3 regions of the Waltera sp. genome follow, and region 1 is predicted to be linked to each of the others. Evidence: predicted binding sites of a transcription regulator. Region 1 holds the regulator's gene; each other region holds the start of a gene.
What was found. Region 1 encodes HrcA, which represses chaperone genes, less so after heat shock. Its sites were predicted from a motif close to TGTTAGCACTCNNNNNNNNNGAGTGCTAACA; they were not measured.

Region 1 (7,884 bases):
TGCGATTCCTCCGACGAAAGGAATCGTCTGCGGAAAGGAGATTAGTATGTTAGTTCAGAAATATAAAGACATGCTGTCGGGAAAATCGGTGATCCGCCAGCTTTCGGAATTTGCTACGGCAAGAGGACAGGAGATCGGATACGAGAACGTATTTGATTACAGCCTGGGGAATCCTTCCGTTCCGGTTCCCAGAGAATTTACAGATCGTATGATCCATATGCTGGCAACGAAGGAACCGTTGGAACTGCATGGCTACAGTCCCAGCCTCGGTATTACAAGTGTCAGGGAGGCAATTGCGGAGAACCTGGAGAAAAGGTTTGGGCTGCCTTATCGTAAGGAGCACATTTTCATGGCATCCGGGGCGGCAGGAGCGCTGGCACATGCTTTTCGTCTGGTGACGGAGCCGGGAGATGAGATCCTGACTTTTGCACCGTTTTTCCCGGAATATCATCCGTATGTGGATCTCACCGGAGCGGTACTGAAGGTGGTTCCCCCCAATCTGGAGAACTTCCAGATCAACTTCGAGGCGTTTGAGGAGATGCTGACGGAGAAGGTCAAGGCAGTACTGATCAATACTCCCAACAACCCCTCCGGTGTGGTATATTCCACCCCGACATTGCAGAGACTGGCAGATATCCTGAGCGAAAAGTCCAAGGAATACGGTCATATTATTTATCTGATCTCTGATGAACCTTATCGTGAGATTGTGTTTGAAGGTGTAGACAGTCCCTGCGTATCCTATTTTTATGACAATACCATCATGTGCTATTCTTTCTCCAAATCCCTGTCTCTGCCGGGAGAGCGTATCGGTTATGTGGCAGTGAACCCGGCATGTGAGGATGCGGAGACCATGATCAATATGTGCGGACAGATCTCCCGGGGTATCGGACACAACTGTCCTCCTTCCATTATCCAGCTGGCAGTGGCACAGGTACTGGATAAGACAGCGGATCTGTCGGTGTATGAGACGAATATGAATATCCTGTATAAAGAACTGACCGAGCTGGGATTCACCTGCGTGAAGCCCGGCGGAACCTTCTACATTTTCCCGAAAGCGCTGGAAGAGGATGCCAAGGTATTCAGCCAGAAAGCATTGAAATATGATCTCGTTCTGGTACCGGGTGATAGCTTTGGTGCACCCGGATATTTCCGTATGGCCTACTGTGTGGACACCGAAAAAGTGGAGAGATCTCTGGAAGCTTTGCGTAAGTTCGTAAAGACCGAGTATGCAACTATCTAGAGTCACACAGCATATCGAAAAGCGAATCGTGCTTGCACGAATGAGCCTTTCGATATGCTGATGTGACGAAACAACCACATGAGCAAATAACAAGAGAACTTGTTATTCAGGAAAGCATCGCAGATGCGATTTTGCGAATGGGGTTCTGGATAGTTGCAGAAGCAGAAAGGAGAGTAATGAGAATGTATCAGGCAGGACTGGTATTGGAAGGCGGCGGAATGAAGGGTGTATACACCGCCGGCGTACTGGACTTTTTTACAGAAAAGGGAATTGATTTTTCCCACATCTACGGAGTATCCGCCGGTGCATGCCATATGTGCAGCTACCTGTCCAGACAAAAGGGACGGGCGCTGAGTGTCAGTGTGGATTATCTGGATACGAGACGGTATTGCAGCCTGGAAAGCTTATTGACCAGCGGAGATTTGTTCAATGTGGATTTCTGTTATCACCTGATTCCGGATTACCTGTATCCGTATGATTACGATACCTTTGAAAAATATCCCGGCAAGGCCTACAGCGTGGTGACCAACATCGAGACGGGACAGCCGGAGTATCTGCGTGTCCGTGATATCCGCAAGGATATCGACAAGATCCGGGCATCCGCATCCCTGCCGCTGGTGGCACGGAATGTGAAGATCGATGGGAAGCTGTATCTGGATGGTGGCATCAGCGATGCCATTCCTCTGGAGAAATCTATTCTGGACGGCAACCGGAAGAACATCTTGGTCATGACCAAAGAGGTGGGATTCGTGAGAAAGCCAGCATCTGCGTCACAGCTGGGACTCATAAAACTCAGATACCTGAAATATCCTAAAGTATATGAACTCATGGCAGACCGACATATCCGTTATAACGAGTGCCTGGATTATATTGACAGACAGGAGAAAAACGGTCAGGCTTTCGTGATCAGACCTCATAAGAAGAGTGATGTGGGACGGATAGAGAAAGACAAGGACAAACTGATCGCATTATATGAAGAGGGCTATCAGGAAGCAGAGAACTGCTATGAAGATCTGCTGGCATATCTCGAAAAATAAAAGCTCTGATTCGTCAGAAAATAAAAAAGATAGGAGAAACAAAATGTTAGAAATTATCAAGGCAATTATCTACGGTATCGTGGAGGGCATCACCGAGTGGCTGCCCATCAGCAGCACAGGACATCTGATCCTGGTGGAGCGTCTGATTCCCTTTCAGGAGACCAGTGAAGGTTTCTTCGATATGTTTGATGTTGTCATTCAGTTGGGAGCTATCCTGGCGGTAGTCGTTCTGTTCTGGAACAAGATCTGGCCTTTTTATATGAAGAAAAATCAGCAGACAAAAAAAGGTGGTATTGTAAGATCTAAAAAAGATTTTACGGTAGGAAATGTGGCACTGAGCATGGATGCTTTCTGGATGTGGGTGAAGATCGTTGTAGCATGTATCCCTGCGGTCGTTTACGGCCTGCTGTTTGATGATGCGGTGAGCGAAGCCTTCAAAAAAGAGATCGGAACCAGTGGAGTAACGGTCCAGGTCATCGTGGTAGCAGTTATGCTGGTACTGGTCGGTGTATTGTTTATCGTGATCGAGAACTGGAACAAGAATCGTGTACCTACCACCACAACACTGTCACAGTTGACCTACAGAGATGCATTGATCATCGGTTTCTGCCAACTGGTGGCTGCGGCACTGCCCGGAACATCCCGCTCCGGAGCTACGATCCTGGGTGCTATTATGATTGGTATATCGAGAACGGTGGCAGCGGAATTTACCTTCTTTCTGGCGATTCCCGTTATGTTTGGAGCGAGTCTTCTGAAGGTATTGAAGTTCGGATTTGCATTCACGGGAATGGAGCTTGCCTGCCTGCTGGTCGGTACAGTGATATCCTTCATTGTATCCCTGTTCGTACTTCGTTTCCTGATGGGATATATCAAAAAGCATGACTTTAAAGTCTTTGGATGGTATCGTATTGTGCTGGGTATTATCGTATTGCTGTACTTTCTGGTATTCGCATAACAGTTGACAATTATAGGGAAAAGGAATACACTACCCTTATCGAGCGCCGAAATACGGTACTTGTGAGGAGAATGAAAATGTTTTTTGTACATGATTCGTACAGAAGGGAGACGGTAACATGGCAGTAGTTAAGAAAACTGTAGCACCTGTAGCAGCTAAAGTGGAAGCACCTAAGGCAGAAGTTAAGAAAGCAGCACCGACAACTCCAGTTAAGACAGAAACCAAGACCGCTGTGAAGGAAGCTGAGAAGGCCCCTGTAGCAAAGGCAGAAGAAAAAGCACCTGTAAAGGCAGAGGTTAAGAAGCCTGCAGCCAAGAAGGAAACAGTTAAGAAAGAGACCAAGAAGGCAGCACCTGCAAAGGCAGAGGCTAAGAAGCCCGTAGCCAAGAAGACAGAGTTAAAGAGTGAGATCAGCGTTCAGTTCGGTGGAAAGTCCTACTCTCAGGAAGAACTGCTGAAGATCGCCAAGGACGTATGGAAATACGATCTCAAGCAGAAGGCAGCTGACCTGACCAGCGTAGAGCTGTATGTAAAGCCCGAAGAGAACATGGTTTACTATGTAATGAACAAAGAGATCACCGGAAGCTTCTACATATAAACTATTCAGAGTAATAAAAAATAAGTATATATACGTTGAATGCTTGCATTCGTAAGAATACTTGTGAGCAGGCCCCAAAGTTGAATTTACCACTTTGGGGTCTTCGTATCTATAAAAATGTTAAAGGATGACAGAATGCAGAAAAAATCAGAAAAGATTATTTTTACATTATATCTGTTGGGATTTCTGGCACTGGCACTTACACTTGCACTGTTGCAGCCGCTGGCCAACACACCGCCGCTGTATGGTAATCCGCCGGATGAACATGCGAGATATCTGATCCCGCAGTTTATCTGCAAGTATGGGAAGATCCCTACGGGATGGGAGGAAGAGGTGCGGATTCCGGCCTACGGATTTTCCTATGCTCTGTATAACGTATTTCCCTATATCGTGCAGGGATATCTCATGCGCTTTGTGAGCCTGTTTACGGAATCGGAAGTGGTATTGCTCTATACCGCAAGACTGGTGAACGTAACCTTTGGCCTGCTGATGGCAGTAGTGGTATATTTGATTGGAAAAAGAGTGTTCCGGGATGACCGGTTCCGTTGGCTGTTCTGCTTTGCAGTAACGTACCTGCCGGAGGGATTGTTCCTGCACACTTATGTGAATACGGATTCCTGCTGTATGTTATCCACGGCCATGATGGTATATGCTCTGGTATGCGTATATCAGGATGGTATAAGTCTCCGCAACAGTCTGTGGATGAGCGGTGGTATTATTCTGTGTGCTCTTTCTTATTATAATGCCTACGGATATATCGTAAGCTGCATTTTACTCTTTCTGTTGTCCTTTTTGCAGAAGAAGGAAAACGGCGGCTATTTCTATGACTGGAAGAATATGCTGAAATACGGCTGTCTGATCGCCGGAGTAGTTCTGGCGGGGATCGGCTGGTGGTTCATCCGCAGTTATATCGTTCTGGACGGAGATCTGCTGGGACTGGCCACCCGGGAAAAGATGGCGATCCAATATGCGGTGGAGAGTGTCAATCCGCTGACCATGCAGACTTATCAGTCCATGGGTTATACGGTGCTGGAAATGTTCCGGGAACGCTACACACTGTCCGGTCTGTTCCACAGCTTCGTGGCAGCTTTCGGCTCCATGTCCATCTACGGAAGCATCTGGCTGTATCGGGCGTATAAAGCATTTTTTGTGCTTGGCACCGCGGGAAGCCTTCTGTATATGATCTGCTATAAGAAGCGTCGCAAAATATCCGGAAGAGAATGGTTCTTCCATATTAATATGCTTTATTGCATTTTTATGCCGGCATTTCTGACGATTTATTATGCATACACCACGGATTATCAGAATCAGGGACGGTACCTGCTCCCAGCGCTGCTCCCCCTGATGTATTATATGATAAAAGGAATTCAAAAACTTTCGGAACTGAAGATCAAAGGCAGAACCTTTCCCCGGTGGCTGGTGAATACAGGGGTTGCGATATGTTTTCTGATCCTTGTCGGAGGCACAATAGATATGGTATATGTACGGGCACTTCCCGTATATCTGGAGACAGGACTGGTACTGAAATAGTGCCGGTCCTTTTTGTGTATACGATGAGCCAAGTACAGATTTGTGCTTGCACAAGAATCTGTATTTGGCGAATGAGGCTCTGAATAGTTTTTTTTAATATTTTGTTTAGAATTATTTTCGGGAAAATCAGTTGACAATAATATCCTGTAGTGATATTTTAGGGTAAGAAGATGTTAGCACTCCTTTTAGATGAGTGCTAATAATCCCAAAGGGAGTGATGGAATGCAATTGGATGACAGAAAAAGAATTATATTGCAAGCCATTATCCGGAACTACTTGGAAACGGGAGAGCCGGTAGGCAGCAGGACCATTTCAAAATACACAGATCTGAATCTAAGTTCGGCAACCATTCGGAATGAGATGTCAGATCTGGAAGAGATGGGTTATATCATACAGCCGCACACTTCCGCAGGAAGAATTCCTTCCGATAAGGGATATCGCTTCTATGTGGATACCATGATGGCGACCAGAGAGCAGGAAGTCAATGAGATGAAGGATATGCTCTTAGAGAGGCAGGATAAGCTGGAGAACCTGTTAAAACAGGTGGTGAAGACCCTGGCTCAGAACACACAATACGCCACCATGATCAGTGCTCCGCAGGTACATCGCAACAAGGTAAAGTTCATCCAGCTGTCCCGGGTAGATGCCGGACAGATTCTGGCGGTCATCGTTGCCGAAGGTAATGTGATCAAGAACAATATCCTGGCGGTGAATCAGGAACTGGATGATGAGACACTGCTGAAGCTGAACATTCTGTTGAATACCCACCTCAATGGATTGTCCATGGAGGAGATCAATCTGGGAATGATCGCAGCAATGAAGCAGCAGGCCGGAATCCACAGTGAGATCGTCAGTGAGGTGATCGATGCTGTGGCGGATGCCATCAAGGCAGACGAGGACCTGGAGATCTACACCAGCGGGGCCAACAATATTTTCCGGTATCCGGAACTGGCAGATCAGTCCAAGGCAAGTGAACTGATCAATGCCTTCGAAGAAAAACAGCAGCTGGGCGGTCTGATCCAGGAGTCCCTGGCAGATGAAGGCAGCACAGGTATCCAGGTGTACATCGGAGACGAGACACCGGTGCAGGGCATGAAGGACTGCAGTGTTGTCACAGCTACTTATGAATTAGGCGAAGGCATGAAGGGAACCATAGGAATCATAGGTCCCAAGAGAATGGATTATGACAAGGTCATAGGAACGCTGCGGACGGTGCAGAACCAGTTGGATGACCTTTACCGCAAAGAATAGACAGATTCCAGAAAGGAAAGTAAGAATGGCAGATCAGGAAAAAGAAATATTAGAGGAAGAAATGGAACAGGATCTTTCAGATGCCGAAGAACTGAAGGAAGAAGAGACAGAAGATGAGGAACCCGTGAGCAAGGAAGACAAAAAGGCAGCAAAGAAGCAGGCAAAGCTGAACAAAAAGGAAGATTCCTACAAGGAGAAGATCGATCAGCTGGAAGACAGAGTAAAGCGTCAGATGGCAGAGTTCGAGAACTTCCGCAAGAGAACCGATAAAGAGAAACAGGCAATGTTCGATACCGGTGCCAAGAGTGTGATCGAGAAGATCCTTCCGGTAGTAGATAATTTTGAAAGAGGCCTGGCAACGGTTCCCGAGGAATCCAAAGAGGATCCTTTCGTAGACGGTATGAACCGTATCTACAAACAGCTGATGACAGAACTTGAGAACATCGGTGTAAAACCCATCGAGGCAGTCGGACAGGAATTCGACCCGAATCTTCACAACGCGGTGATGCAGGTGGAGAGCGATGAGTATGAATCCGGTGTGATAGCCCAGGAACTTCAGAAGGGTTACACATATCATGACATGGTCGTAAGACACAGCATGGTAGGTGTTGTTCAATAATTTGATTATCACATATTTTTGAGAATAGAAACTATAAAATGAAAACAGAGAATAAAAACAGGAGGAAAATATTATGAGTAAGATTATTGGTATTGACTTAGGTACAACCAACAGCTGTGTAGCTGTTATGGAAGGTGGTAAACCCACCGTTATCGCTAATACAGAAGGTGCAAGAACCACACCCTCTGTTGTAGCATTTACCAAGACCGGTGAGAGACTGGTCGGTGAGCCTGCAAAGCGTCAGGCAGTTACCAACGCAGAGAAGACCATTTCTTCCATTAAGAGAGATATGGGTACCGATCGCGGCCGTACCATTGACGGCAAAAAATACTCTCCGCAGCAGATCTCCGCAATGATTCTGCAGAAGCTGAAAGCAGATGCCGAGAGCTATCTGGGTGAGAAGGTTACCGAGGCAGTTATCACAGTTCCCGCATACTTCAATGATGCCCAGCGTCAGGCTACCAAGGATGCAGGTAAGATCGCAGGCCTGGATGTAAAGCGTATCATCAACGAGCCTACCGCAGCAGCACTTGCTTATGGTCTGGACAATGAAAAAGAACAGAAGATCATGGTATACGACCTTGGTGGCGGTACCTTTGATGTATCTATCATCGAGATCGGTGACGGTGTCATCGAAGTACTGGCTACCAACGG
Region 2 (7,884 bases), on a different contig from region 1:
AACGCATGAAGATGACTTCATCCAGTACCTGTTCCACATCCTCGATCAGATGGGTAGAGATCAGTACCGTTGCTTCCGGATTGTAGTTGTTGATAATGGTGCGCAGGATGTAATCTCTCGCTGCCGGATCCACACCGGCAATCGGCTCATCCAAAATATACAGGCTGGCATTCCTGCTCATCACTAAGATCAACTGTACCTTCTCCTTCGTACCTTTGGACAATGTCCGCATTTTCACTGCAGGATCGATCCCCAGACTCTTTAACATCTCTTCCGCACGTTCCCTGGAAAAGTCTGTATAAAAGTCCTGAAAGAAATCCAGAATCTCCCGGATTGTCTGATTCATGGTCAGATACGTGCGGTCCGGCAGATAAGCTACCTTGCTCTTGGTCACCGGTCCTACATAATTTCCGTCGATCATAATAGTGCCTTCCGTCGGTGTCAGCAGACCGTTCAGCATTTTGATCAGTGTCGTCTTACCGCTGCCGTTGGGTCCCAACAGGCCAATGATCTTCCCCTTGGGGAGACTTACGGTCAGATTGTTCACAGCCACATTGGCACCATATTTCTTGGTCAGATTTACAATTTCTACCAGATTATTCATTTCTATTTCCGCCTCTCTTTATTTTCATCATAAATTTGCACCCCTGTCAGGCCTGTACCTTATCGAAGAGATTCCGGATCTCCTCTCTCTGATATCCCAGTTCCTGCATGTTGTTGATAAAATTCCGGACATGCCCGGCTGCCAGCTGTTCTCTGGTATTCCCGATCAGCTCAGTGTCCTCCGTCACGGTTCTGCCGCTGGTGCGCTGTGTCACGATCAGGCCGCTCCGCTCCAGTTCTGCAAAAGCTTTCTGCATCGTATTCGGGTTCACCGCCGCCACGGCCGCAAGATCTCTGACACTCGGCAGCTTCTCTCCCGGCTGATATTTGCCGGACACGATCTCTTTCTGGATCCGCTCCACCAGCTGCGCATATATGGGTCTGTCAGCATCCAATTCCCACGCCATTCCTATCATCCTTTCTTGTTTCTTATTTTCTGTTTCTTATTACCTGTCACGCATCGTTTCTATCGATGCCTCCCCGGGTCCCTCATTGTCTTGTTGTTTTACTGTATTATTTATTTAATACAATAATACGTTATTTATTTTTATCTGTCAAGCGGATTTTATGCTTGTCCGGGAAAATTGTTGGAATTACACTTGTTACAACATGGTAAATGGGAAGTTACGCGGCTCATTGCTCGCGTAACTTCCCATTTACTACGCATCCGGCTCCGAAATACGTGTCACCCCCACATAAATATCCGAGATTTCAAACCATGTAGGATAATCCACGATTCCGGTCTGAGGAAGATTAAATATCTTCTGGAACGTCCGGACAGCCTCCGCAGTACCGGAGCCATAGATTCCGTCGGGTGTCAACGTAGGAATCGCCGGATAATTTCTGGCGATCCGGTTCAACTGCTGTTGCAGCTGACGGACTTTTTCCCCGGAAGAACCGATAGTCAGATCATACCCCGGCCAGGAAGAAGGCACTCCCGAAATAATATCTGCGGAATTGATATACATATCATTGCCGTAATAATAATGAATGATATCAATAGCGGAATATCCCTGATCCGCCAATGACTTGGAGCCCCACTGGCTCAGCCCCCGGCAGGTAGTCCGATTACCGTCACAATACGATGTGAAAATGGGCTGTCGTACACCGGGCCTTGACAAATAGTTGGTAAAAATGGAATCTACCAGATAGTCGATCTCTTCGAACACATTTCTGCCATAGATCCATTTTTGATCATACGCCGTAGAAGAAGTTATCGTAAAATCGTATCCACGTCCCCTGTACCACTCCGTATATATACGGTTTAACGTAAATGATTGAATGACCAGAATATTAGCATAAATTGCACTCTCCGGCCAGGTGGAATAAATCTCGCTGGAGGCCACATTTTTAATGTAATCCTTATAGCGCACCCAGTAATTCCGGGCAGTGGGATCCTCCGGGACACCGTCATGTACGATCACATATTCCGGAATCACCACACGGCTCAGTACGATCTCCCCGGTCTCGTTCATAGGTTTGATTTCTTCTTCCGGAATCTTCGGAGGATACTCTCCGAAAAGCGTATGTGCAGGTATTACTACTACTTTTTCTTCCTCCTCTGTTACATTCAGCGGATTCATGCGGATCGGTTGTAGGGAAAATTCGCCTGCCAGAATTTCGGAACCAGATACCAGTACCGGTTCAAAGCCTTCTGCAGTCACCTGAATGTTGTACTCCGAATAGGGCTGTGCCGTAATATCCGGAGATAAAGAAAGCTCTCTCGGCGGCGCATCCAGTGTTATCGTAGGGGTTTGCCCGGATTCGTCAGTAGTCATCGTCTCCAGCGGGGAATCCGGATCCCCGGTATAGGAGACAGTGACGGTCGCGCCGGGTATCGGTGTCATCCCCAGAGCGGAGACAACGCTGATCTGAAGTGTTCCTGTATAAGTAGTTTCCATGGACAGAGGTCCTTTCTGCCTATGCCGTTTTGTCTGTCTTGATCCGGTCAGGCAACAAATGTTCCTTACAGAATATGCAAAGTCAGAAAAATATGTGCATGTTCCCATATACTAAGCAGACTAACTTCTATCCGTTTTGTCTTCATCATACATCTACTTGATTAACAGACGGGTGATATGCATTCACTAAATACTAATTCCGGTACCGGTCTGCATCTGTCCCCGAGCCACCGTGTAGCCCAAAAAAGGAACCACAAACCGTTCCCAGATTGTGATTCCCTTTGTTTTTAATCCGTCATTTTTATTTGGTCAACAGCATCATAATGTCATTGCTTCTTGCCACGAACTTGGTCATGGCGTCGGCGGACAAGGGTGCATGCTGGAGCTTTGCCAGATCGTACAGCTGCTCGCAGATCATTTCTGCGTTCTCGCCGTCCTGGTGCTCGGTGATGTACTGTACCAGAGGATGGTTGGCATTCAGAATCAGGGTCTCGCCCTCACCGCCGAAAGCACTCATATCCATGCCGGGCATGGAGTACATCTTCATCATATCCTGCATACGTCTGCTCTCTTCGGACAGCGTGATCATGGAAGAGATCTTCTTGTTCTTCAGCTTCTCTACCTTGACAGTGATCTTGTCGTTCTTCAGAGCCTTCTTCATCAGCTTGCTGATGCTCTCTGCCTGCTCTTCCATCTCTTTTTCAGCCTTCTTGGAAGTCTTGGACTTCAGGGCATCGGTCACATCCGCATCGATACGCTGGAACTTGATTCCCTCATTCTTCTGCTCCAACTGGGAGATGAAGGGCTGATCGATATTATGGGTCAGGATCACAGCATCCATCTTAGCAGCCTTGAACATATTGATGTACTGGCTCTGCTGCTGTTCATCCGTTACATAGTAAATGATCTTTTCCTTCTTCTCTTCCCCGGCATTCTCCTCAGAAGCCTCATCTTCAGATTTATCCCCTACGACCTCAGCTTCTACCTTGTTGCCGTTCTCATCTACAGCATTTTCCTTATTCTCTTCCTCGTCCTGAGGCTTGATCTCCAGACACTCGGGCAGAGTCAGATATTTGCCGTCCAGATTCTTGAAGAGGATATAATCGTTCATCTTCTCACAGAACTTGTCATCCTTCAGGCAGCCAAACTTGATGAAGGGACTGATGTCATCCCAGTATTTGTCATACTCTTCCTTATCCGTCTTGCACATACCGGCCAGCTTGTCCGCTACCTTCTTGGTAATGTACTCGGCGATCTTCTTGACAAATCCATCATTCTGCAATGCACTTCTGGATACGTTCAGAGGCAGATCCGGGCAGTCGATGACACCCTTTAACAGCAGCAGGAACTCAGGAATGACTTCCTTGATGTTATCTGCGATAAATACCTGATTGTTGTACAGCTTGATGGTACCTTCGATGGACTCATACTCCATGTTGATCTTCGGGAAGTACAGGATACCTTTCAGATTAAAAGGATAATCCATATTCAGGTGGATCCAGAACAGAGGCTCCTTGTAATCCTGAAATACCTTGCGGTAGAAGTCCAGATACTCTTCCTTCGTGCACTCATTGGGATGCTTGGTCCACAGAGGCTGTGTCTCGTTGATCAATTCAGGACGCTTTCTGATCTTCAGCTTCTTAGGCTCTTCTGTTCCCTCAGCAGCTTCAGCATTTTCACCTTCTGCCGCTTCCTTCTTCTCCGGCTCGATCTCTTCCAGGACTTCATCATCGGGAAGCTTTTCCTCTTCCTTGATGATCTGGGTCTCCTTGGTGTTCGCCTTGGACAGATAGATCTCGGTAGGCATGAAGGAACAATACTTCTTCACGACCTCACGAGCCTTGTACTCATTACAGAACTCCAGACAATCTTCATTTAAAAACAGGGTAATGGTCGTACCGACATCCGTCTTGTCTCCGTCTTCCATGGAGAACTCGGTGCCGCCGTCGCACTCCCAGTGCACTGCCTTGGCGCCGTCCTTGTAGGACAAGGTATCAATGTGTACTTCATCCGCTACCATGAATGCAGAATAGAAGCCCAGTCCAAAATGACCGATGATCTGGTCGGAATTGCTCTTGTCCTTATATTTCTCAATGAAATCCGTTGCGCCGGAAAATGCAATCTGGTTGATGTACTCTTCCACTTCGTCGTCAGTCATGCCCAGACCGTTATCCTTGAAGGTCAGTGTCTTCTTTTCAGGATCCACGATGACATCCACACGTCCCTTATAGCCTTCAGGCAGGGCATATTCTCCCATCATGTCCAACTTTTTCAGCTTGGTCACGGCATCGCAGCCGTTAGAGATCAACTCTCTGTAAAAAATATCGTGATCGGAATACAACCACTTTTTAATGATCGGAAATATGTTTTCACTGTTAATTGACAAACTACCGTTTTTTGCTGCCATTATTACCACATCCTTTTCTAAAATTGCACAGCCATGGCTGACTGTTTCCTAACTGATTCTAAGTGTAGGACTGTAAAATTGAAAAGTCAAGACAAATTTAGCACTCATTATAAATGAGTGCTAACAATCAGTCAAAAATCCAGTATTTATCAATATTTCCGTAATTCTAAAATTTTAATAAAGCGTGTAAAAAACCAGAAATTACTCCTCCGGAAAGTACTTTGCATACACATCAAAAAAGTTGTCCGTAGTCACCTGTTCGTCCATGATCAGCGTGATCTCGTCCCACAGCTTGTCATTGAGCTGACGCACCAGTGTATTCACAAAGCTGTCATACTCCTGCCCGAAGACTTCCCGTTTCCGCTCTTCTACAATCTTTAATTTATTAGCGTCCGTCTCTTCCCGATCCAGCGTATTGATGCATTTGATAATGTAATAGCCTCGTTCACATTTCACAACCTGGCTCACCTCGTCTGTTGCCAAATTGAAAGCCGCTTCCTCATAAGCGCTCTCCGCTTCTCCTTTGCCAAAGGAATAGGTGATCTCGGAATCGTCGCTGTATTTGGATGCCAGTTCCGTGAAATCGTGTTCTCCGTCCACCGCCAGGTCTCTTACCTCGCAGGCTTTCTCATAGGCACTCTGAATGGAGCTTTCCGAATAAGGCTTCAGGTTTCCGTCCATATCCGTGGATGCTGTTGCAAAAAAGATCTGCTGCACCGTAATTTTGCGGGCCTCGTCATCACTGATCTCCGGATTGATGTCCTGTATAATCAACTGATAGACCTTGTCTGCCATGGCATATTCCCGATACAGATTCTCCACAATCTCCTCCGTGGCACCCATAGCCTCGATCTCCGTATCATTTAAGGAAGAATAATACTCCTGTGCCGCCTGGACGACCTTTGCCTCCTCGGCTTCATCCAACGTGACCTCTTTCTCTTTTGCCAGCAGGTACATGGTCTTGATCTGAGCAATTCTTGCCAGCACTGTCTCCTTGACATTATCCTCCAGAGTCACTCCGTTCAGGGAAGTATTCCAGATCTCCGTCCCGTAGACATTCTCATATTGATTCTGGGTCGTGGTCAGGTAGATCATGATCTCCGCCTTAGAGCAGGACTCGTCCCCGATCCGAAATACCTCATTTTTCCCAAATCCTGTGGTAAATACCACTTTTGTGCCGTCACTGCTGCCGCAGGCGGTCAGTCCCGTCACCATACTTATTCCCAGCACTCCCGCCACCAATACCGCGGTGATATGACATCTATTTTTAAAAAACATAACATTTCCTACTTTCTCAAAGTCTCTAAATTCTGATTATACCCTATTTTTTTCTTCTGTGCCACGATTTCTTGGAAGTTCAGAAAAATCTAAGAATTCTACAGACAAAAAATGCGTGCGGATATTCTCCACACGCATTTTTAATATTATTCAATTTTGATACCAGATTACTCGATTACATGGATCCAGCCCTTAGGAGCTTCGATCCTGCCCATCTGGATACCGGTCAGAGTCTCATACAGTTTCTTGGTGACAGGTCCCATCTCGGTCATGCCGCTGGGCAGGCAGATTTCTTTGCCGTGGTCAACGATCTTGCCTACAGGGGAGATCACTGCTGCGGTACCGCACAGACCAGCCTCTGCGAAGTCTTTTACTTCATCCAGGTATACTTCTCTCTCTTCTACTTCCAGTCCCAGGTATTCCTTGGCAACATATACCAGAGAACGACGGGTGATGGACGGAAGGATACTGTCGGACTTGGGAGTTACGACCTTGTTGTCCTTGGTAACGAACAGGAAGTTCGCACCGCCGGTCTCCTCTACCTTGGTACGGGTAGCAGCATCCAGATACATATTCTCATCGTAGCCTTCCTTGTGAGCGGATACGATTGCATGTAAGCTCATAGCATAGTTCAGGCCAGCCTTGATGTGACCGGTTCCGTGAGGTGCCGCACGGTCAAAGTCGGTGACACGGATGGTCAGAGGCTTAACGCCGCCCTTGAAATAAGGTCCTACAGGGGTGCACAGAATACGGAACTGATACTCATCCGCAGGCTTTACACCGATGACAGGGTTGCTGCCGAACATATAAGGACGGATGTACAGAGTTGCACCGCTGCCGTAAGGAGGTACGAAAGCATCGTTGGCCTTAACCGTCTCGGTAACAGCTTCCACGAAACGCTCCTTGGGGAAAATGGGCATCTCCAGTCTTGCTGCGGAAGACTCCAGACGTTCACCGTTTAAGTCAGGACGGAAGGTTACGATATGTCCGTCTTCTGTGGTGTAGGCCTTCAGGCCCTCGAATACGGTCTGTGCATACTGCAATACACCTGCACACTCATTTAATACGATGTTGGGATCCTGGGTCAGCTGACCGTCATCCCATTTGCCGTCCTTGTAATTGGACACATATCTGTAATCCGTAGGGATATAACCGAAACCGATGTTACCCCAGTCAATGTTCTTCTTTTCCATTTTTGTATTCCTTCTTTCCTCGGTTTACCACTCTGCCTGTTGATTTCTCTTAACAGAATTTATTGATTTTCATTATTATACCATTTGTAATAAAAGTCAATATACACATTTATGCTTTCCAGTGACTTTTTCAGTGAAAATGTGTCGTTTTTCTTCTTTTCACAGTTTTTTCAGATTAAAATCACTACATATCTGTCATTGCATTTAAGACTTTTTCCGCTCATATTTCAAGAACTGGTAAGTAATGTCAAAATAGACCTGCTCATCGCTGTCCGCGGTGATCTCCCACTCGGGATCACTGTCCAGATCCGGGAAATAGGCATCCGCCTCGTAGGCATGATCGATCTTCGTCACATGGGCCACGTCACAGTAAGGCAGCATCTGGCGGTAAATACTCTCTCCGCCGATGATATAGATATTCTCTTCGTCATATTTCTTCAGTTCTTCCAGCAATTCTTCAATAGAGTGTACCACGATCGCATCCTTGACCTGATAATTCGGA
Region 3 (7,884 bases), on a different contig from region 1:
ACAAAATAAATAAAACTTTTTGTAGAAAAACAGGGTGAGATATATTATACTGTAACTATTCAAACCCCATTCGCAAAGAACGAAAGAGAAAGATGTATTGCGGATGCAGTTACTTTCAGGAGGACAGACAGATGGCAGTAGTGGAAGAAATACTTCGCAGTGAAGCAGACGGATCTATCAGTTTTGGTAATCACAAGCTGGCCAAGAAGGCAAAAGTGGAAGATTATGAGCATGCAGGAGATCTGCTGAAGGTTAAGACCTACAATGAGATGACAAAGCTGGAAAAGAACGGCATGTTTTTATATGAATCTGTTCCCGGAACCAGTGTACTGGAGTTCAAGGAAGCTGACAACAGTGTGGAGTTTATCGTAGAAGGTGACGAGGATTCCCAGATCACTGTAGGACTGAAGGACGATACCGAGTACGAAGTATTTATCGACGGTAAGAACGTAGGAACCATGAAAACCGGACTTGGCGGCAAACTGAGCCTGAGCGTAGAACTGGAAGCAGCAGGTGAAGTATCTGTTAAGATCGTAGAGGCGTAAGGACGCACTGCAAAGGAGTCCAGGCACGGAGGATATTGTAGTACTTCGTGACTGGGCTTTTTTTAAATATTCAGAGTTTCCGGAGGCGGTTTTGCGGGGGCTGAATAGGTATTACAATGATTGAGGAGAGAGCATGGCAAAAGGAAAGATGGCCACTGTATTTTTCTGTCAGAACTGTGGCTATGAATCCACGAAATGGCTGGGACAATGTCCCGGCTGCAGAGAGTGGAATACTTTCGTGGAAGAGACGATAGATAAAACGGAATTGAAAAATACCGGAAACGGTGCAAAGAGAGACAGGAGAGAGGCTTCGGAGCCCTGTGTGCTGTCGGAGATCGCTATCCGGGAGGAAAATAAGACTCTCACCGGAATTAAGGAACTGGACCGGGTGCTGGGGGGCGGCATTGTGCAGGGATCTCTGACGCTGGTAGGCGGAGACCCCGGTATCGGTAAATCCACACTGTTATTGCAGGTCTGCCATAACTTATCCACGGCGGGACATAAAGTATTGTATATTTCCGGTGAGGAATCCAAGGTACAGATCAAGATGCGGGCGGACCGTCTGGGGGCTTTTTCGGAGCATATGCTGCTACTGTGTGAGACGAATCTGGATATCATCAGTGAAGTGATCCGCAAGAGCAAGCCGGAGGTCGTGATCATCGACTCCATACAGACCATGTACAACGAGAACGTGTCGGCGGCGCCGGGAAGCGTGTCTCAGGTGCGGGAATCCACCGGTATTTTGCTGCAGCTAGCAAAGGGACTGGGAATCTCAATCTTCATTGTAGGCCATGTGACCAAGGAAGGTACGGTGGCAGGTCCCAGAGTGCTGGAACATATGGTGGATACTGTTCTTTATTTTGAAGGGGACAGACATGCGTCCTACCGTATTCTGCGGGGGGTGAAGAACCGTTTTGGATCTACGAACGAGATCGGTGTTTTCGAGATGCGGGAAACGGGACTGGCAGAGGTCAAGAATCCTTCGGAATATATGCTGAACGGACGGCCGGAGAATGCCAGCGGCTCTGTGGTGGCGTGTACCATGGAGGGCACCAGACCGCTTCTGATCGAATTGCAGGCACTGGTGTGCCACAGTAATTTCGGCATCCCCAGAAGACAGACCACCGGTACGGATTTCAACCGTGTGAACCTGCTGATGGCGGTATTGGAGAAGAGATCGGGAGTGCAGCTGTCCTCCTGCGATGCCTACGTGAATATTACGGGAGGTATCAAGATCCAGGAGCCGGCCATTGATCTGGGAATCGTGCTGGCGATTCTGTCCAGCTTCCGGAATAAGGCATTGAATCCGAAAATGGTAGCTTTCGGAGAAGTGGGATTAAGTGGCGAAGTCCGCGCGGTCAGCATGGCAAAACAGCGTGTGGCGGAGGCGGAGAAACTGGGCTTCGAGGAATGCGTGGTGCCCTACGTGTCACTGGAAGAGTGCAAAAAAGGAAGCAAAATCCGTGTCATCGGCGTCAGCTCCGTGCAGGATGCCATGGACCGATTGTTCTAAAGAAGCTTTTTAGCATTTCATTATGAGGAGGACAAAGATATGGCCGTAAGAATAGGAATTGATATCGGCAGCAGTACCACCAAGATCGTAGCTTTTGAAGGAGAACATATGCTTCCGCCCATGGCAGTCAAGGCAGACAGCCAGGTGGCATCCCTCTACGGTGCTTTCGGAAGATATCTGTATGAGAATAATCTGCAGCTTTTAGATGTGGAAGGTGTCTATATCACCGGCGTGGGAAGCAAATATGTGGAGAAAGCGGTATACGATCGTCCGACCTATAAGGTAGATGAATTCGTTGCCACAGGAACCGGAGGCTATTATCTGACGGATAAAAAGGAAGTTATCGTTATCAGTATGGGAACCGGAAGCTTTTTCGTCAAGGTGACGGAGAATGAGATGAAGCATTTAGGTGGTGTCGGCCTCGGTGGCGGAACCATCTGCGGACTGTCCTCGATCATACTGAATACCGGGGATATCCATGAGATCGTCCCTCTGTCCCGGAAAGGTGATGTGGCAAAGATCGACCTGAGGATCGGCGATCTGGCCAAGGAAAAGCTCCCCGGCCTGAACCTGGACGTGACTGCGTCCAACTTCGGCAAAGCGGATGCCCAGTCCAAGCCCGAGGACATCGCGGCTGGTATCGTCCATATGGTCATCGAGAACATCTGCCAGGCCGGAATCCTGGCCTCCCGGAACACCGGCATCAAGGATTATATCCTCATCGGTGGCCTGACCAAATTCTTCGAGTGCCGCCAGATCATCGAAGACTTCAAGAGCCTGTGGGATGTGAAGGTCACTATTCCGGAGTACTCCGATTATGCTACCGCTATTGGGGCGGTGATTGCGCCGGATGCGGAGAAAGAGGAGATTTGAGAAATAAAAAAGTAAGAGGGATTGATTTCTCAATCCCTCTTGGTGTATAATCTACTTAGAAAGGTGGTCGGAAGTGAAAATTCCGATTTGCCCTCAGTAAAATACTAGAAAAGAAATAGCATCTACTTTGGCGAGGGGATGCTATTTCTTTTTGTTATTATCGTCACCATGTCTGTCAATGTATGATAAAGCTGCAAAGACAACTAACAACAGAGTAAGTACTTCCATCGTATTCATGGGCATCACCCTCCTTTGTAAGACTAGAGGGCATCTAACAATCGGAAAATCGCATCCGCTTTCTGTTCGATTACACAAATACAGTATAACATAAATCGAACGTATGTTCAATATCATGATGAAAAACATTCTTGTTAATTCACATTAAAATAACACCCAATCATGGCGTGATTCTTCAGATCGCGCCATGGTGAGGTAAAAAGTGTTACCAAAACAGAAAATAAAAAAAGCCGATAACATCGACTTTTTAAAGCAGGGGAAGAGGGGATCGAACCCCCGTTAACGGTTTTGGAGACCGCCGCACTACCGCTGTACTATTCCCCTATGAAATTGTATCAGCTGAATCACTGACGAAAGCTATTATAGCATAGATGTTTATCATTTAGCAAGTGAAAATTTTAAATTTTTGCAAAAACTTTTGCAATTCCGGGGAAAACCACAAAAAATACCTTATAACACAATTAAAGCAGCCGCAGGCGGGAAACCTGCAGCCACTTTAATTGTGTAAAAGGGGAATTCTTCCGGAAATCTACTTATATAAGCGGTTCGGCTCTCGCCGAACATCTTAAGTATATTACACATTTCGGCTTTTGTCTACTATTTTTTTGCATAAATTTTACAAAAAAAGACTGTGTTATGACAAAAACGGTGAGAGGAAATGTATATAATCAGATACATAGGGGGAAAAGCTTGCTTCCCGACGCAGATTTCGTGTAATATAGGTAGTAAATGAGTATGAGAAAGTACGGCAGATAAGGGCTGTACGGAAATGAGGGAAAATATGGAACAGCATTTTAATACCCCGGCAGAAGTCATTGATAATAACATGAAGGCCGGAGAGGGCAAGGCACATCTTCCTCTGGGCAAGATGATCCTGTTAGGCATTATGGCAGGTGCTTTCATTGCACTGGGCGGAGCTACCAGCAGTACTGCGGCGCATGCTATTGACAACGTAGGTCTGGCCCGATTCGTAGCCGGTATCATCTTCCCTGTGGGACTGATGATCATTGTATTTGTAGGTGGAGAACTTTTCACCGGCAACTGCCTGATCGTCATGGACGTGGTAGGCAAAAAGGTGACCTGGTTCGAATGTATCCGCAATCTGATCGTGGTATATTTCAGCAACCTGATCGGCGCGCTGATCATTGATACCCTGATCTACTTTTCCGGAAATCTGGACTACACCGGCGGATTGCTGGGGGCTTATGCCATCAAAGTGGCAGTCGGCAAGGTAGGCATTTCTCCGCTGAAAGGAATTACCTCCGGTATCCTGTGTAACATTCTGGTATGTATTGCGATCCTGATGGCAGCGGCAGCTACGGATATCGTCGGTAAGGTCTGGGCGATCTTCTTCCCGATCATGGCCTTCGTAGTCGGCGGTTTCGAGCACTGTGTTGCAAATATGTTCTACATTCCCGTAGGCATGATGGCTGCACAGAATCCCGCGTATGTTGCAAAGGCACAGGAAGCATACGGCCTGACCGCAGAGCAGATCCAGGGACTGACAGTACTGCACAGCCTGAACAACTTTATTCCCGTTACCATTGGCAATATCTTAGGCGGAATGGTATTCGTAGGAATCCCCTGCTACTTTATTTATAAGAAGAGGTGGCAGAAATGGCATGAGGAATCCAAGAACGCATAGGACGGGAAAGTAAATACAGAGCGGAACAGAAGCAGCTTGGGATAATGATAAGATCCCCGGCTGCTTTTTGCTTATACGATGTAACCGGTATAGCTTTATGTCTGCACAGGAGTTTGCAAGGGATGAACCGGATATGGATTTTCAGAATTATAAACGAAATATTAAATCGCATTTTTACACATGTAATATAAAAACATTAGAAAAACGGAGATAAAACGAGAAAATAAAAGAAATAGTTATTTAAATAACGGTGAATGCGTTTGAAAAACTCGGCATATAAAACTAATATAAACTATAGAAATTAGCACTCGATAAAAATGAGTGCTAACAAATGAAAAAGAGTAATATGATATTTAAATAGTTATAAGGAGGCAGTTGTCATGAGTTTGAAACCTTTAGGTGACAGAGTAGTATTAAAACAGTTAGTTGCAGAGGAGACTACCAAGTCCGGTATCGTGCTCCCCGGTCAGAATAAGGAAAAGCCCCAGCAGGCAGAAGTTGTTGCTGTCGGCCCCGGCGGTGTCGTAGACGGTAAGGAAGTAAAGATGGAAGTTAAGGTTGGCGATCAGGTCATCTATTCCAAATACTCAGGAACCGAAGTAAAGCTGGATGATGAAGAGTACATCATCGTAAAGCAGAGCGACATCCTTGCAATCATTCAGTAATTGCAAACCTAAAAAGAAATTAAGACTAAGAACAAATAAATTGGAGGCTGATTATTATGGCAAAAGAGATTAAATACGGCGCAGAAGCCCGTGCAGCATTAGAGGCTGGTGTAAACCAGCTGGCAGATACCGTAAGAGTAACCTTAGGACCCAAAGGAAGAAACGTAGTACTGGATAAGTCCTTCGGCGCACCCCTGATCACCAACGATGGTGTTACCATTGCAAAAGAGATCGAGCTGGAAGATGCATTCGAGAACATGGGTGCACAGCTGGTAAAGGAAGTAGCTACCAAGACCAACGATGTAGCCGGTGATGGCACTACCACCGCAACCGTTCTGGCACAGGCTATGGTAAATGCAGGGATGAAGAACCTGGCAGCAGGTGCTAACCCCATCATCCTGAGAAAAGGTATGAAGAAAGCAACCGCATGTGCAGTAGAAGCCATCGGTAAGATGAGCCAGAAAGTAAACGGCAAGGAGCACATCGCAAGAGTAGCTGCAATCTCCGCAGGGGATGAGGCTGTAGGACAGCTGGTTGCAGATGCTATGGAGAAGGTAAGCAACAACGGTGTTATCACCATTGAAGAGTCCAAGACCATGCAGACCGAACTGGATCTGGTAGAAGGTATGCAGTTCGACAGAGGTTATATTTCCGCTTACATGGCAACCGATATGGATAAGATGGAAGCTGTTCTGGATAACCCTTATATCCTGATCACTGACAAGAAGATTTCCAATATTCAGGAGATCCTGCCTCTGTTAGAGCAGATCGTTCAGTCCGGCGCTAAGCTGCTGATCATCGCTGAGGATGTAGAGGGCGAGGCACTGACCACCCTGATCGTTAACAAGCTGCGTGGTACTTTCAACGTAGTAGCTGTTAAGGCTCCCGGCTATGGTGACAGAAGAAAAGCTATGCTGGAGGATATCGCAATCCTGACCGGTGGTACCGTGATCAGTTCCGAGCTTGGTTATGAACTGAAAGATACCACAATGGATATGCTGGGTCGTGCAAAATCCGTTAAGGTACAGAAAGAGAACACCGTGATCGTAGACGGTGAAGGCGATAAGGAAGCATTACAGTCCAGAATCGCACAGATCAAGAAGCAGATCGAAGAGACCACTTCTGATTTCGACAGAGAGAAATTACAGGAGAGACTGGCTAAGCTGTCCGGTGGTGTTGCAGTGATCCGTGTAGGTGCTGCTACCGAGACCGAGATGAAGGAAGCTAAGCTTCGTCTGGAAGATGCTCTGGCAGCTACCAGAGCAGCCGTAGAGGAAGGTATCATCTGTGGTGGTGGTTCCGCATACATTCATGCATCCAAGGAAGTTGCCAAACTGGCAGCAAGTCTGGAAGGTGATGAGAAGACCGGTGCAGGCATTGTCCTGAAAGCACTGGAAGCACCTCTGTATCACATCGCAGCAAACGCAGGACTGGAAGGCAGCGTTATCATCAACAAGGTACGTGAGTCTGAGGTCGGTGTCGGTTTCGATGCTCTGAAAGAGGAATATGTAGATATGGTAAGCGCAGGCATCCTGGATCCCGCAAAGGTTACCAGAAGCGCCCTGCAGAACGCTACCAGCGTAGCAAGCACACTGCTTACTACCGAAAGCGTTGTAGCTAACATCAAGGAAGACACCCCTGCAATGCCCGCCGGCGGCGCAGGCATGGGCGGAATGATGTAAGCGTCAGGACCGCTTTGACGCAGCCGTGCTAAAAAGGGAGCACACTATGCAAGCTAGCTTGCAATAGTGCGCTTCTTTTTTAGTGCGGATATGGCGAAGTCCAGCGGATATCGCATGAATTGCGAAGCAATTTATGCGATAAGCCGCTGCTGCGTCGAAGTCTTCGGGTGTGGCATTTGTTTTTTATGGGTGTTTATCGAGAAAATCATAAGTGCGAAGCACGTGCTCTGCAAAGCAGAGCGATTTTCGAAGATAAGGCGGCGTCCCCTTGACTCTCCCCCAAAAACCTCTTAAACTTATCTCAAACACATCAAAGAAAGAGGTATACCCCTATGAATCGTTTTGAATACATCGTAGAAAGCATTGACGGCGATTATGCCCATCTTCGCAGAACAGACATTGAATCCGATGAATTAAAGCTGGTGGCCCGCGCGCTGCTTCCGCCCGAGATCATGGAGGGCACGAAGCTGTTATACGAGTGGATGCAGTATTCCATTATGGAATAATTATGCCAAATTTTGAAATGTCCGGAGAAAACGCAATATTTGTCATAAAATAAAAGGGAAACTGGCACGACAGGAGAGTTGGTAAAGAATACACTTATAGTATGAGCGTGGTACACGCAGCTTTGCGCAAATAGAAAGACTAATACATGTAAAAAGGAGACTCCCTATGAGTGAACCTAGAACTTATCATAACCCTGTACAACGCGGTTTTTTCCCGG

Region 2: htpG (molecular chaperone HtpG) is a predicted target of HrcA. The motif match lies at 5,007-5,037, and genes of this name have one in related genera.
Region 3: groES (co-chaperone GroES) is a predicted target of HrcA. The motif match lies at 5,113-5,143, and genes of this name have one in related genera.

What each region holds. Positions count from the first base shown of each region.
Region 1 is NZ_JBKVQF010000005.1:85,086-92,969, reverse strand. It holds gene ACLTOH_RS03910 (pyridoxal phosphate-dependent aminotransferase) at 47-1,240, shown strand; gene ACLTOH_RS03905 (patatin family protein) at 1,417-2,277, shown strand; gene ACLTOH_RS03900 (undecaprenyl-diphosphate phosphatase) at 2,321-3,232, shown strand; gene ACLTOH_RS03895 (DUF6465 family protein) at 3,351-3,830, shown strand; gene ACLTOH_RS03890 (DUF2142 domain-containing protein) at 3,966-5,360, shown strand; gene hrcA (heat-inducible transcriptional repressor HrcA) at 5,583-6,611, shown strand; gene grpE (nucleotide exchange factor GrpE) at 6,637-7,230, shown strand; gene dnaK (molecular chaperone DnaK) at 7,304-7,884, shown strand, end outside.
Region 2 is NZ_JBKVQF010000001.1:81,926-89,809, reverse strand. It holds gene ACLTOH_RS00395 (ABC transporter ATP-binding protein) at 1-604, opposite strand, end outside; gene ACLTOH_RS00390 (GntR family transcriptional regulator) at 651-1,010, opposite strand; gene ACLTOH_RS00385 (peptidoglycan-binding protein) at 1,263-2,504, opposite strand; gene htpG (molecular chaperone HtpG) at 2,806-4,911, opposite strand; gene ACLTOH_RS00375 (peptidylprolyl isomerase) at 5,113-6,189, opposite strand; partial or broken gene ACLTOH_RS00370 (branched-chain amino acid aminotransferase) at 6,357-7,388, opposite strand; gene ACLTOH_RS00365 (dihydrofolate reductase) at 7,587-7,884, opposite strand, start outside.
Region 3 is NZ_JBKVQF010000020.1:54,557-62,440, forward strand. It holds gene ACLTOH_RS11455 (endosialidase) at 132-545, shown strand; gene radA (DNA repair protein RadA) at 679-2,058, shown strand; gene coaW (type II pantothenate kinase) at 2,098-2,931, shown strand; tRNA gene ACLTOH_RS11470 (tRNA-Trp) at 3,422-3,492, opposite strand; gene ACLTOH_RS11475 (formate/nitrite transporter family protein) at 3,950-4,813, shown strand; gene groES (co-chaperone GroES) at 5,194-5,478, shown strand; gene groL (chaperonin GroEL) at 5,535-7,160, shown strand; gene ACLTOH_RS11490 (hypothetical protein) at 7,493-7,666, shown strand; gene ACLTOH_RS11495 (glycoside hydrolase family 43 protein) at 7,833-7,884, shown strand, end outside.